Regions from separate parts of the Paenibacillus azoreducens genome, predicted to be linked through region 3. Evidence: riboswitches for the same ligand, from Rfam matches in the RefSeq annotation. Region 3 holds a riboswitch; each other region holds the start of a gene.
What was found. Region 3 has a riboswitch for cyclic di-GMP ahead of L6442_RS30330 (non-ribosomal peptide synthetase). Riboswitches for the same ligand answer to the same signal wherever they lie in the genome.

Region 1 (4,148 bases), 2.2 Mb from region 3:
CATAGCGGATATAATTCTTTAGCGATTCATCCCAATCTTGGAAGAGCTCTAGCAGTTTTGCTTTCGCATCCTGCGGATTTTCAGACCCAATACCGATTGTATCGAGCCATTCCCGATCAACCTTCAGACTCGCATACACTTTAATGCGCCCGTCGCCATTCAACTGCCCCAAAATGCCTTTGTGATCGTCCAATGCAAACACTTTACCACGACGGTTAAATGCTGCTAAATCAGGATGACGATTAGCAGCGTCCACTACATTTAGCTCGAACATGGTTAGTCCCGAATAACTGACATCCGTATCCGAAAGCAGTGGACGAACACGGGAGAAGGCGCCGTCCGCTCCAACTACGAGATGCGCGGTATCTACGAAGCCGTTCTCGAAATGAAGCTCGGTCATGCCATTGGCGAGTGAAACGGCCTTGTTCAGTTTATATCCGTACCGGATGATCGCTGAGTCTAACTTGCTTAAAAGTAATTCGCAAAGCACGCCACGATCGATCTCTGGCCGGCCTCCTGGAGCATCCTCATCGGCCACTTCATCAATGAAGCATTTTCCAGTCTTATCGAATAACCGAAAGTCCTCGCCTTCGTATCGTGCCACTTTTTGAAAAGCCTCATAAAGTCCTGCTTCCTTTAGCGCTTGCTGCCCGGAGTCCTCATGTATGTCAAGAGAACCCCCGCGCTCGTGGCTCTTGTCTGCCATCTCACGTTCATAAATAACCGTTGGAATGCCATGTTGTTGAAGAATAAGTGCAAGTGTGAGTCCACCTGGGCCGCCTCCGATAATGGCGATATGCTTTTGATTTTTCGTAGTAGTTGTCATTTTAATCTCTCCTTAGCTTAATTATGGGATTTTATACGAACAACGTTCTTAAGGAACACCGTTCGTTTAAGGCAGTAGATGGGCTTTTACGTTAGTGAAAGCTACTTCGATTGAGGTGACTGGGATCGCGCAGTTGTAGTATCGGTACGTTTTGCGAAAAATAAACTGAGCACAAGTGCAGCCACTGCAAATCCAAACGTAATCCAGAACGTAGAACCAAAAGCATGCCCTAACTGATCGAGTGTATGATCGACTGGAAGTTTTCTAATCTGTCCAGAAAGAAAAGCCATCGTAATCGTTACACCGAAAGATGACATAATTTGCTGGGCAGAAGTCGTTATCGGTGTCACGCGGCTGACTAATTCCTTCGGAGCCGACTTGAGCACATGGGTATTGATCTGCATCAACGTTAAGCCCTGGCCAAGCCCTGCGAAGGCAAAGCTGCACATGATGTACAACGGACTGGTATGGGCAGTAATTTGTGTCAAGGCAAGTAACGATCCGGATAAGGACAGAATACCAATCAAGGCAACCGGGCGAACTCCGAAACGGTCAAACAACTTACCACCGACGTTGATCCCGATCGTCGACAGGATTGCCTGCGGGATGACATACAGCCCCGCCTCAAGCGGCGAAAGTCCCTTTGCCTGCTGCAAAAACAGCGGGAATAATAGAATGCTACCGAACAATGCGATCTGATTGAGCCAAGCAACGATAATCCCATGAACGAATGCAGGAGAGCGGAACACCCTAAGCTCCAGAAGCGGATATTTTTGCCGCAGTTCATGCCAGATAAATATAGCCAGCAGGAGAATTCCGCATACAAGCGAAACAAGCGTCCATATATCAGACCATCCCTTCTCACCTCCTTGATGAACTGCGAACACAAGCGATGCAAAGGAAACCGGAGCCAAGAGTGCGCCCACTACATCTAGCTTACTGTTATGCCGCGGCTTCGCTGTAGGCAGATACCTCCAAGCCATCAAGAGCGCGATTAGACCAACAGGCACATTGATGAGAAATATCCAATGCCAATTCATATACTCAATGAGCCAGCCCGACAGAATGGGACCAAGAATCGGAGCGAGCAGCATCGGAATGCCGAGAATACCCATTACTGAACCTCGCTTGTCAGGAGGAGAAATGGAGAAGGTTGTTGCAATCCCGATTGGAGCAACCATGCCACCTCCGAGTCCTTGGATGATTCGGAATAGGATCAGTTGCTCAGGCGTCTGAGCCAGCGCACATAACACAGAAGCGACAACGAACAGCACGATGCTCGTCATAAACATCCGTTTCGGTGAGAAACGGTCCGAGAACCAACCTGCGAGCGGAATGACGGCCGACAATGACAACGTGTAGGCAGTAATTACCCATTGAATGGTGCTAAGATTCGTATGAAAGGCGCTTACCAATTTCGGAACTGCGACATTCATAATTGTGCTATCCAAGATGACAAGAAACATCCCAGAAGCCACAGCAAGCAACACCGGCAATATTTGTTTCAATGAAAATGCGGCTTGCGTACTCCCTGAATTATTTGTTGACTGCATGTTTCACGCTTCTTTCTGTTTAATTTAGAAGAACCATTTAATGAACTACAATAGGAACATCTCAGTTATACCATCACGAACACCGTTCGTCAAGTACACTGTTCGTTAAAATTGCAGACAGTTTCGACACATACTGCTGCGGCAATTCATTTATTTCTCCTTTTCGTGCCCTTCGCTCCGCGTAACTGTGGTAACATACTTATGTTTACCATGTAATAATGCCATTCGTACCATCTACTTTAATCCGCTCTCCACTTTCAATGTATTTGTGACATTCTCAATGGCGACGACAGCTGGAATACTATATTCTCTTGCTACAATCGCCGCATGGGAGGTTGCGCTCCCAATTTTCGTAACAGGGCACCGGCAATCTTAAATAAAGGTGTCCAGATCAGCGCGCTATAAGTGGAAACGAGAATATCCCCCTTTCTCAGCTTCTTGAACTCCGAAGGATTCATCACGATACAGACTTTGCCCTCGTACACACTGCAAATCTGCTTCGAATATCATCGTGCTCTCCTCAGTTTTCTATACAAACAAATAATAAAAACACGACCCCATAGGCCGTGCTTGGCAGGTTAGTAAACCGGCGGTCATCACTTAAGCAGTGAGAAGATCTGCGGGCTTTGCGTGCACTGCCTTTCGACAGCTTTGCCGTTTACTTAAGGATATTACATAACAAAAAGGTTCCTGTTCTGCCAGAAAAAGCAGATCAGAAACCTATCATTGATAAAGTGATGCGGTCGAGAGGACTCGAACCTCCACGGGGGTCTTCCACCACCACTGGCGCTTCTGGAAGTGTTGTTACAGACAAGATTTTCACTGCTCCGGATCCACTGCGGTTCACAGCCTTTATCCCAAGCTTATAGGTGGTGCCTGCGGTTAAGCTGGTTATTGTATATTCCGTAGAACCTGTTGGAAGTTGTTCCGTTTCTTCTCCATTAACGAGGAAGACATATCCTTCCTCTCCGGGTACCGACGACCAATGGGCTGTTATTTCGGTGGTGGTTACTTCTGCTACGTCAAAAGAGTCAGGCTCACTCGGCAGCGTCCAAATATCATGAAGCTCCGAATATTCCCCTTCTCCCGTATCGTTTTCTGCAGCTACGCGGTAGTTATAAGGCGATCCAAGATTCCAATCCGGCATCCTGGTAATGAGTATCATCTCCGGAATATATATTTTCAAGCTCTCGATCAAGCAAGTAACCAATCGCTGTTTCGACTCGATTCCATGCTAGATCGATAGTTCTCTCCCCAATTTGCAGATGGGTAAATACACCCGGCTGGTCCGGTAGAGTTAAAAATCCGGTGTGAACCGTTTTTCCTTCTCCGTTCTCATTAATTGCCGAAGTAACAATATCGTAAACACTAGCCATGCAAACAACCTAACATGAAAACTGAAAACACCGCGCAAAGAAGCTCTTCACCGGCAACACCATCCATTGGGAGTTCTCCTTTTGTGAGTGTGATGGATAACATGTGCCACACTTTCACATTAGGAGAATTTTTTTTGGCTTGGGAAGACCCAATTCTGGATAAAGTTTAAACTTTTTCGTGCGCCCTTTAGTTCCTGACGCTTTATATTAGGTTTTACGCATGGCTAGTGTATCGTAAAGCGTGCCCGGCCCTAGCGAGGTAACTGGTGAGAAGGTGTCATTGACAACTGAATTAAAGACCTCTTGCTGCGTTGTATTATTTTGGGCCACGATCCGGTAAGATGTCGCTGACTCAACCGGAGAAATGGTGACTCGTACGGTATTGCTCCATTC
Region 2 (4,148 bases), 870 kb from region 3:
CTTCGCGGCCGCGCCTGCCTATAACATGGATTACCCATCCAGTATGGGGGCTCAGAATGACGGAGTTTCGGCTGGCGCATTTTACGAATCAAGAAATGGTCGACTATATCCAATCCTTCGGGACTTTCCCGGACGAAACGGTTGGACGGCTGGCGAGGTTGAGCGATGGCCATCCGCTGGCTTTGGCTTTGTCCGTCGAAACGGCCATCAAAGACAAGGCTTGCGGGCCGGACAAACAGATTATTTCGCAGTCCATCAGCGCCCGCGTGCTTCGCGAACTGGCCTCGGAGAAGCTGCAGCCGATGGTGGATGTTCTAACGGTCCTACCCGAAGCCAATCAGGAGATGCTGTCCCGTTTGACCGGCAGGACGGTCACTACGCAGCAGTTTCGCGAGCTGGCCGGACTATCCTTCGTTCGTTCCGGAACTGGGGGGCTGGCGCTGCATGACGTTGCCAGAATGCATCTGCTGAAGGACTTCCGGCAGCGGGAACCGAAGCGGCTTCTTGAGCTGCAGTGCTCCTCGGCACAGCTGCTGTATGGGAAGTTCCAGCGTGCGGACCGCAAGCAGCGCCGCGGAATCGCGTCGCAAATGCTGATGCTGAGCAAGGAGCTCCTATCTCCCCACAGAGGGTATGCGGATTTTTCGGGCGATTCGATCCCTCCTCTTGAGCAGCCTAACGCTGCGGACCTGCCCAATCTGCACCAGATGCTGGAAGAATGGTGCGTTTACAGCGTCGATCCTCATATGAACCGGTCCTACCATGATTTTCTGGATGAGCTTGCCGACCGCTTTCCCGAAAGCATCGCGATTGTACGCGATAGCCAAGGACGGCCCGCCGGCATGTTTATCATTGTACTGGTCTATTATGAAACGGGTTTGCTCCTTCAGCGTTATTTTCCGAATGAATTGTCGGAATGCTTCACGGAAGAGGAATGGAAATGCGAGCCTGACAAGGCAGATACATACTTCCCGGTATTGACCGCCGCTACGAATTCGATGTCGGGTTATTCGAAGGAAGAGATCATCGGGCTCTTAATGCTGGATCATTTGTCCCTGCTTGGGGATGGAAGCCGGGCCATTCTCGTTGCTACCAACGATGTCCTAAAGCAGCAGCTGCGCGGTATCGGTTTCCGCATCCGGCCGACGGCCACCCGAAATTGCGACGTATCATGGGCGGAAGCCCATATATTGGAACTCGACCTCCGCGAGGGGAATTTTGGAGATTGGGTGCTTTCGTTTTTTAAAGGAAGCGGGGAGATGGAGAGCGTTATGATGGATGTCTTCCACGCGTTGAGCCCAGGCGATCAAGAACGGCAATTAAGAAAAATACTTCTGTCGCTGCATGATCCGGTGGAACTGGAGAAATATGCGGGTGCATTTCCTGGCGTGGGCAGCGGCATCGATTTACAGCGGTTCATGCTCCGGTTAATGAAAATATCCGGGGAAGCCGGGCTGACGGAAGAATACGGTTCCCTTTTATACGCCGCTTATTGGCAGCACGCCGGTAATTCGGATGCCGCAGCGTTGGAGTGCAGCATGAGCAGGGCGACCTTCTATCGCTATCTGAAAAAAGCGATTGCCAATTTTGCCCGGGTGCTGGCGGCACAGCTTCAAAATAGCGCCATGGAACCTGAACATTAGGATATCTTGAGAGTACAGGAAAAATGAGACTGATTTGAGACGGGAACGGAAGAAGATCATGCTAAAATGAATGAGTCGATGCTGATCTTCATGATTACATATTCGATGCCTGGAAGTTAGACTTGCTCGGGGTGCCTAATGATGGAAGCAAAAGGGGGACCGAAAAAGTTTTTTTATTGGTGCGTATTTTGGTGATTGACAACGCATTTTGATTGGTTTATATTGATCGACAGTTCCTATATACTAACTTTTGGTAGATCCATGGACAGGGATTAAGATTACGCACATCTGCAATAACGACAATTTTATATTTTGGCACACTAATCGAAAGGTTAGCTCGCAAAGCCTTGGAGTCTAACAGTCTTTATGACTTATGATCGTCCGGTTGCAATTAATATCGTTAATGCAGCCGGGCTTTTTTGTGTTCCGGGGAACTTAAACCAAAAAATCAAGGAGGAAGAGATGAAGCGGGGTTTAAAACTTGTAGTATCATGGCTGTTCATATTGACGGTGTTCACAGGATTCATTCCAGGCAATCTATTCTTAAGCCGGGTATCCGCAGCATCAAACGAGCTTATCTGGCCGAATCCCGGAGCAGTCAATCTGACCAAGACGGCCGATCCTGCAGGGAAAGGTCAATGGAATATCACGTTGACTGTTGAAGGAAAGAACATTAAAACGACCTCGGATGTCGTGCTGGTCATCGACCGGTCCGGAAGTATGGACAAATCGGGCCGGATGACCAATGCCAAGTCAGCGGCGAACAAGTTTATCGATAATCTGCTGATCAAAGATTCGACGACGAGAATCGCAGTCGTGACTTTCGATAAGACGGCGAGTGAAAAATCCTCCTTTGTTGAATTCGGACAGAAGGACAGGTTAAAGAACGTAATCAAAGAAATCACTGTCAGCGGAGAAGGCACCAACATTCAGGCGGGATTGAATAAAGCACGCATGATGCTGGCGGGAAGCCAGGCGCAAAATAAGGTTATCGTGTTATTAAGCGACGGCGCGCCGACTTACAGTTACAAGGCGTCGCATGCAGCGGCCTTTGGCTGGCCGGACAAAAAGTTTGACTTTACCTTGTACGATTTCGATTATAATGACAATCAGATTCTCGGTAACGGCAAGGATTACAAACTGGATGAAGGATTTTTTGGAATAGGCCGCCAGGTATATACCGTTAACGGCAAAAACGTAACAAACAATGGTATTGCATCCTTATCGGAAGCCAAACTTGCCTGGGACGGGGGCATAGGCATTTACTCGATCGGTCTTGAAGTCGGAAAAGACGCCGACGCCAAATACGTGCTGAACAGCGCCCAGAACAAAGGTTATTATTCATCCAGCAGCGCGGATTTGAGCAAGGTATTCTCCGAGCTGTCAGGTCAGATTTCCTACGCTGCCCAGAAAGCTGTCGTCACCGATCCCATGGGCGAGATGTTCAACAAGGTCGGCGAACCGAAGGTTTCGCAAGGAACCATTGCTTGGGACGACAAAACGGAAACCTTCACATGGAACGTCGGCAGCATTATGGAGGGTTCTCCGGCTACTTTGACCTACAAGGTCGAAATGGATCCGAAGAAACATCCTGATCCGGATACGTTGTATCCGACCAATGGAACCACAACCATAAACTATACTGACATTAATAAGGATAATGTTACGAAGAACTTCGAAGTACCGAAGGTGAACTTTGGTAAAGGGTCCATTACCATAAAAGGCTATCGAGTGAATGCAGATGGTCAGCCGGTCAATGCCGAAGGCGTGGTTGTCGAAAAAGCCGAGCTTGCGCAGCAATTGTACAATCAGCCGTTCAAGCAGGACGGGAAGGAATCGCTGGATATCAATAAAACGTATTCCGTGGCGGCTCCTAACGTCGAAGGTTATCAGCTCGAAGTAGGCGACAATCCTACCAAAGTGAACTTGACTATAGATAAACCGACCCCAACGGTCTGGTTCGGGTTCATGGAGGCTGCCGAGCAGCATGTAGCGGTCAAGTATTTAGAAAAAGGAACGAATAAAGTACTGGCTGAACCGTCGGAAGCAAAGGGCATTAAGGGACAGCAAATTCTGCTTGAAGCGAAGAAAATCAATGGGTTTACCGCCGAAAAGGAAAGCGACAAGTATACCTTTACGGGCAAAGAAGGCCAGGAGTATGCATTCTACTATACTGCCGACAAGCAAACGGTGACCGTCAAATACCTGGAGAAGAGTACCGGGAAGCCGCTTAAAGATCCTGTCACTGTAGATGGCTTTACAGGCAAGGCCGTCATGATCGATGCTCCTGCCATTTCGGGTTACGCGCCTGAGGAGTCAAGCATAAACTACACGTTTATCGCAAAAGATGGCCAGGAATTGATCATCTATTATCAAGCCGTCGGGCAGCAGGTAAGGGTGCAGCATTTGCTGGAAGGCACAGAGAAAGAATTGGCTGAGCCAACGATCCAAAAAGGCCATGCCGGCGATAAAGTAAATGTGGCGCTGCCGCTTCCGGGTTACACT
Region 3 (4,148 bases):
ATGCGGCAGCGGGGATCGGCTAACTCGACGATTTCGTTTCTGCGTTCGCTGGGGATGACGATCGGGATTACGATTTTCGGCATCATTCAGCGTAATGATTTCAAAGGACAACTAACGGAAAAACTGGGCGCAGCAAGCCGGAACATGCCGGCAGGCGCCGACCCGCAGCACATGCTGACCCCGGAGGCAAGGGAGCTGATTCCGCCGCAGGTGATGGAAAAGATTAGTTCAGCATTATCTCTATCCGTGGATCATACTTTTTTATGGGCGCTGATCCCGGTCTTCTTCGCGCTGGTGTCGGTATCTATGATGGGTGCGGGACGCATGCAATTTGCCCAAGGGCCTTCGGCAGCCCCAAAGCAGAAACGAGCTTAGAATAAAAGCCATTTCATCCCGGCCTTCAGACAACGGGTAATAGTAGGCATATGAACCGCAAAATGACGGACAGAATCGGGCGCGGATAAAAGGATTTTTTGCGGGGATGCTGAATAAATATCCGGCAAGGAGGCTGATTTTCATGAAAGTCATCATTACCCAAGCGGAAGCGGTTGAGAAGGGAATATGGATTGACGTAATGAAGATGTTCGGTGTATATAACGAGGATGAGGTGTGGCCGAACGAGGAGTATATTTTAACTGAGGAGCAGGCCCGCAAGCTCGGGTTGATTCTGTAACCGAAGAGGGCCTTTTCCCAAAAAAAAGGGTGGCGGACATGGCGCTAATTTATGCCGTGAAACTTGTGGATGAGTACGACCGGGCCGTTTTCAAGCAGGCGCTTGAGAATTTGCCCGTGGATGTCAGAAATAAAGCGGCCAGATACCGAAAAGAAGCGGATGCGGTCCGCGAAATCGTTTCGGCGGTTTTGAAGCGGATTGTCGCCTGCCAAGTGAATGGTATCGGGCTTCATAGGGTGGAATTTCTCAGGGATGGTTATGGCAAACCATCCCTGAAGGAATTTCCGGACTTCCATTTTAACGTATCCCACTCCCATGCATGGGTCGTATGTGCCGTCAGCGCTGAAGGACCTGTCGGGATCGACATCGAGATGATCGGGAAAGCGGAAGAGGGAGTAGCCCGAATGTGTCTAACGCCGAAGGAGCTGCATGAATGGTTCGGCCAGCCTAAGGATCAAAGGGATACATATTTTTTAAAGTTATGGACGTTGAAGGAGAGTTACGTGAAAGCAACGGGGAAAGGTCTGGCTGAAAACTTGTCCTCGCTTGAAACGATAAAGGAGGGGGAAAGTTTTCGCATGGCCCGGCAAGGATTAGTAGATACGGATCGTTCCCTTAGAATGGTTTCGTTTGATCCAGCCTATCAAATGGCCATTTGCACAGCGGTACAAGATATACCAATCAACCGGGTAGACATGTCCATGAACGAGCTTATGCTCGGCTTCATCGGTCTGCAAAGTGGGTCACGCTGAGCGTTTTACATTATATTCCATAACAATGATATACAGTGAAATTTCACTTAAATTCGGGATGTAGACACTTTTATTACCTCTTTATGGAAAAAATCCACCTGTACTTTTTGCATCATCATGATATATATTAGAAGATGGATTGAAGTGTTGGTCCAAGTTATATCAGAATATCTGCACAATGAAAACTCCAAAAGGTAAACCTATCGAAAGATAGGGACACAAAGCTAAAGGGGCTAAAGACGGGTTTGCGTCATGCCAGCCAGCTGCCGAAAGATGTTTTTCGCAATTACGCAACTCTACTCTCGGTAAGTAGAGTTTTTTGTTATGATTATAGAATTTTTACATTTCAGCGGAGCTTGAAAATTCTATAATCGCAAGAAACCGCTAAACGCGGTCTTTCTTCATTGGAAGTGCGTCGATAGACGTTTTTGTTTAGATATAAGAAAGTATAGACATCAAGAGCCTGCGTCCTTATATCGCAAGAAAAACTACCGCTAAACGCGGTCTTTCTTCATTGGAAGTGCGTCGATCGATGTTTTTGTTATGCTCGGTCTATTTAACAACTATGATGATGCAAAGGAAGATGTACATGTCGGAGTTAACAAAGGAAAGATCTGCTGTGGAGAAATGGAAAGAATATATGAAACCGTTGGAAGAACGCACGATCCTGAGGACCCGCTCAGGGAAGGATGCGCCCCGGCTGCAAAAATTCAAGTATGCCTGGCCGGACGGGCTGGGTCTGAAAATTCAGCAAGCTTGCGAAACGGCGCAAATTGCTCCAAATGAACTGCTGGGCGCTGCCTGGGGCATGCTCCTCGTAAAGTATTTGCGGAAAGAAGAGGTGGCTTTTGCCGCGATCGGCTCTGCAGACCAAGCATATCCGTTGATCATGACGGCCCAAGGAACGACGCCGCTTCGGGCGTTGGTACAACAAACCGCTTCCGTCATGTCCGAACATGCTCATCAGGCTGTGAGCCTGCAAGAGGTTTCGGAAGTTTGCGGGCTGGCGGGCACAGCTCCGGTTTGCAATACCGCCATCCTGTTCGGGGAAGCGGTGCCGCACGAAGAACTGCTGGGTAAGCTGGATGCTGCGGTGAAATTATGCGATAACAACGAGGGCGGGCTGGAGATTTTGTACTCGGCAAATGCCTTTTCGGATCATTTTATCAGCCGCATGTGCCTTCACCTGCAAGCCATCGTGACAGAGTGGCTGTCGAATCCGGATGCCGCGATCGGCGGGTTCAGCTTGATTTCACAAGAAGAGGCGGATTTGCTGTCCAAGTGGAACAGCACTGGGGAGCCGGTGGATCTGAACCGCACTATTCACGGGATGTTTGAGGATCAAGTACAGAAGACTCCCGATAACGTTGCAGTCGTCTATCGTGATGAATCACTGACATACAAGGAACTGAATGCAAGGGCTGATAAACTTGCTGGCGAACTGATCCGTAAAGGGGCGAGCCGGGGACATATCGTCGGCATTATTGCGACGCCATCTCTGGAGATGATTATCGGTACGCTCGCGATTCTGAAAACAGGCGCCGCATACTTGCCTATCGACCCGGCGTATCCGGCTGAACGAATCCTGTACATGCTGGAAGACAGCGGGACGGAATTGCTTGTGACCGAGCCAAAAGTGGAGCTTGGCGAAGACGTCCGCTTTAAAGGTGAAATCATATGCGCGGCAGCGGGTTCGGACATTTCGGCTCCTTTAGTTGAGGAGGCGGGGCTGAAGCACGGAGAGGGAGTTCAGGCCGATGATCTGGCATATATCATCTATACATCGGGATCGACCGGACGACCGAAAGGCGTCATGGTGGAACATCGTTCGCTTATTAATCTGTGCGCATGGCATATCAAAGAATTCAAGGTTACGGATCAGGACCGGGCCACGAAATATGCAGGTTTTGGATTCGATGCTTCCGTGTGGGAAATCTTCCCTTACCTTGTGTCCGGCGCAGCGCTTCATGTCATTCCGGAGGACATTCGGCTTGATGCAGGCCAATTACATACATATTTCAAGCAAAATGCCATTACTATCAGCTTTTTACCGACGCAGTTTTGCGAGCATTTCATGACGCTGGACAACCCGTCTTTGCGTGTGCTGCTTGCGGGTGGCGACAAACTGAAGACGTTCAGCAAGCAGCACTATGACTTGTACAATTGCTACGGTCCGACAGAAAACACCGTCGTAACGACAGCCTACCTTGTGACGGAACTGCAAGAGAATATTCCGATCGGATATCCGATCAGCAATTCGCAAGTGTACATCATGGATGCTTACGGCCAGCCTCAGCCGATCGGCGTCGCAGGAGAGTTATGCATTGCCGGTGAAGGGCTTGCGCGCGGGTATTTGAACCAGCCGGAATTGACGGCAGAGAAATTTACGGCCACCGCGCTGGCTGGCCAAGGGCGCATGTACCGGACGGGTGATTTGGCGAGATGGACGGAAGATGGCGTGATCGAATTCCTGGGACGCATCGACCACCAGGTGAAGATCAGAGGTTTCCGTATCGAAACCGGCGAAATTGAACACCGGCTGCTGCAGCATCCGCGGGTATCCGAAGTCATCGTAATCGATCTTGACGATGCTTCAGGCGCGAAATATTTATGTGCGTACGTAGTGGCGGACGGAGAGTTTCCGTATGGCGAAATGGCGGATTATTTATCCGAACATTTGCCTGAATACATGGTTCCGGCCAAGCTGGTTCAGCTGGGGGAGC

Region 1: it holds a riboswitch for cyclic di-GMP, as region 3 does, so the genes downstream of both, L6442_RS33160 (PEP-utilizing enzyme) here and L6442_RS30330 (non-ribosomal peptide synthetase) in region 3, are expected to answer to the same signal.
Region 2: it holds a riboswitch for cyclic di-GMP, as region 3 does, so the genes downstream of both, L6442_RS01430 (S-layer homology domain-containing protein) here and L6442_RS30330 (non-ribosomal peptide synthetase) in region 3, are expected to answer to the same signal.

The regions. Positions count from the first base shown of each region.
Region 1 covers NZ_AP025343.1:4,575,486-4,579,633, forward strand. The annotation lists gene L6442_RS20125 (FAD-dependent oxidoreductase) at 1-826, opposite strand, end outside; gene L6442_RS20130 (MDR family MFS transporter) at 928-2,379, opposite strand; gene L6442_RS33160 (PEP-utilizing enzyme) at 2,614-2,727, opposite strand; cyclic di-GMP riboswitch class I at 2,958-3,045, opposite strand; gene L6442_RS20135 (fibronectin type III domain-containing protein) at 3,092-3,526, opposite strand; gene L6442_RS20140 (hypothetical protein) at 3,495-3,755, opposite strand; gene L6442_RS20145 (fibronectin type III domain-containing protein) at 3,963-4,148, opposite strand, start outside.
Region 2 covers NZ_AP025343.1:304,078-308,225, forward strand. The annotation lists gene L6442_RS01425 (nSTAND1 domain-containing NTPase) at 1-1,643, shown strand, start outside; cyclic di-GMP riboswitch class I at 1,948-2,036, shown strand; gene L6442_RS01430 (S-layer homology domain-containing protein) at 2,106-4,148, shown strand, end outside.
Region 3 covers NZ_AP025343.1:6,746,340-6,750,487, reverse strand. The annotation lists gene L6442_RS33230 (MFS transporter) at 1-375, shown strand, start outside; gene L6442_RS30340 (hypothetical protein) at 518-673, shown strand; gene L6442_RS30335 (4'-phosphopantetheinyl transferase family protein) at 712-1,425, shown strand; cyclic di-GMP riboswitch class I at 1,609-1,696, shown strand; gene L6442_RS30330 (non-ribosomal peptide synthetase) at 2,015-4,148, shown strand, end outside.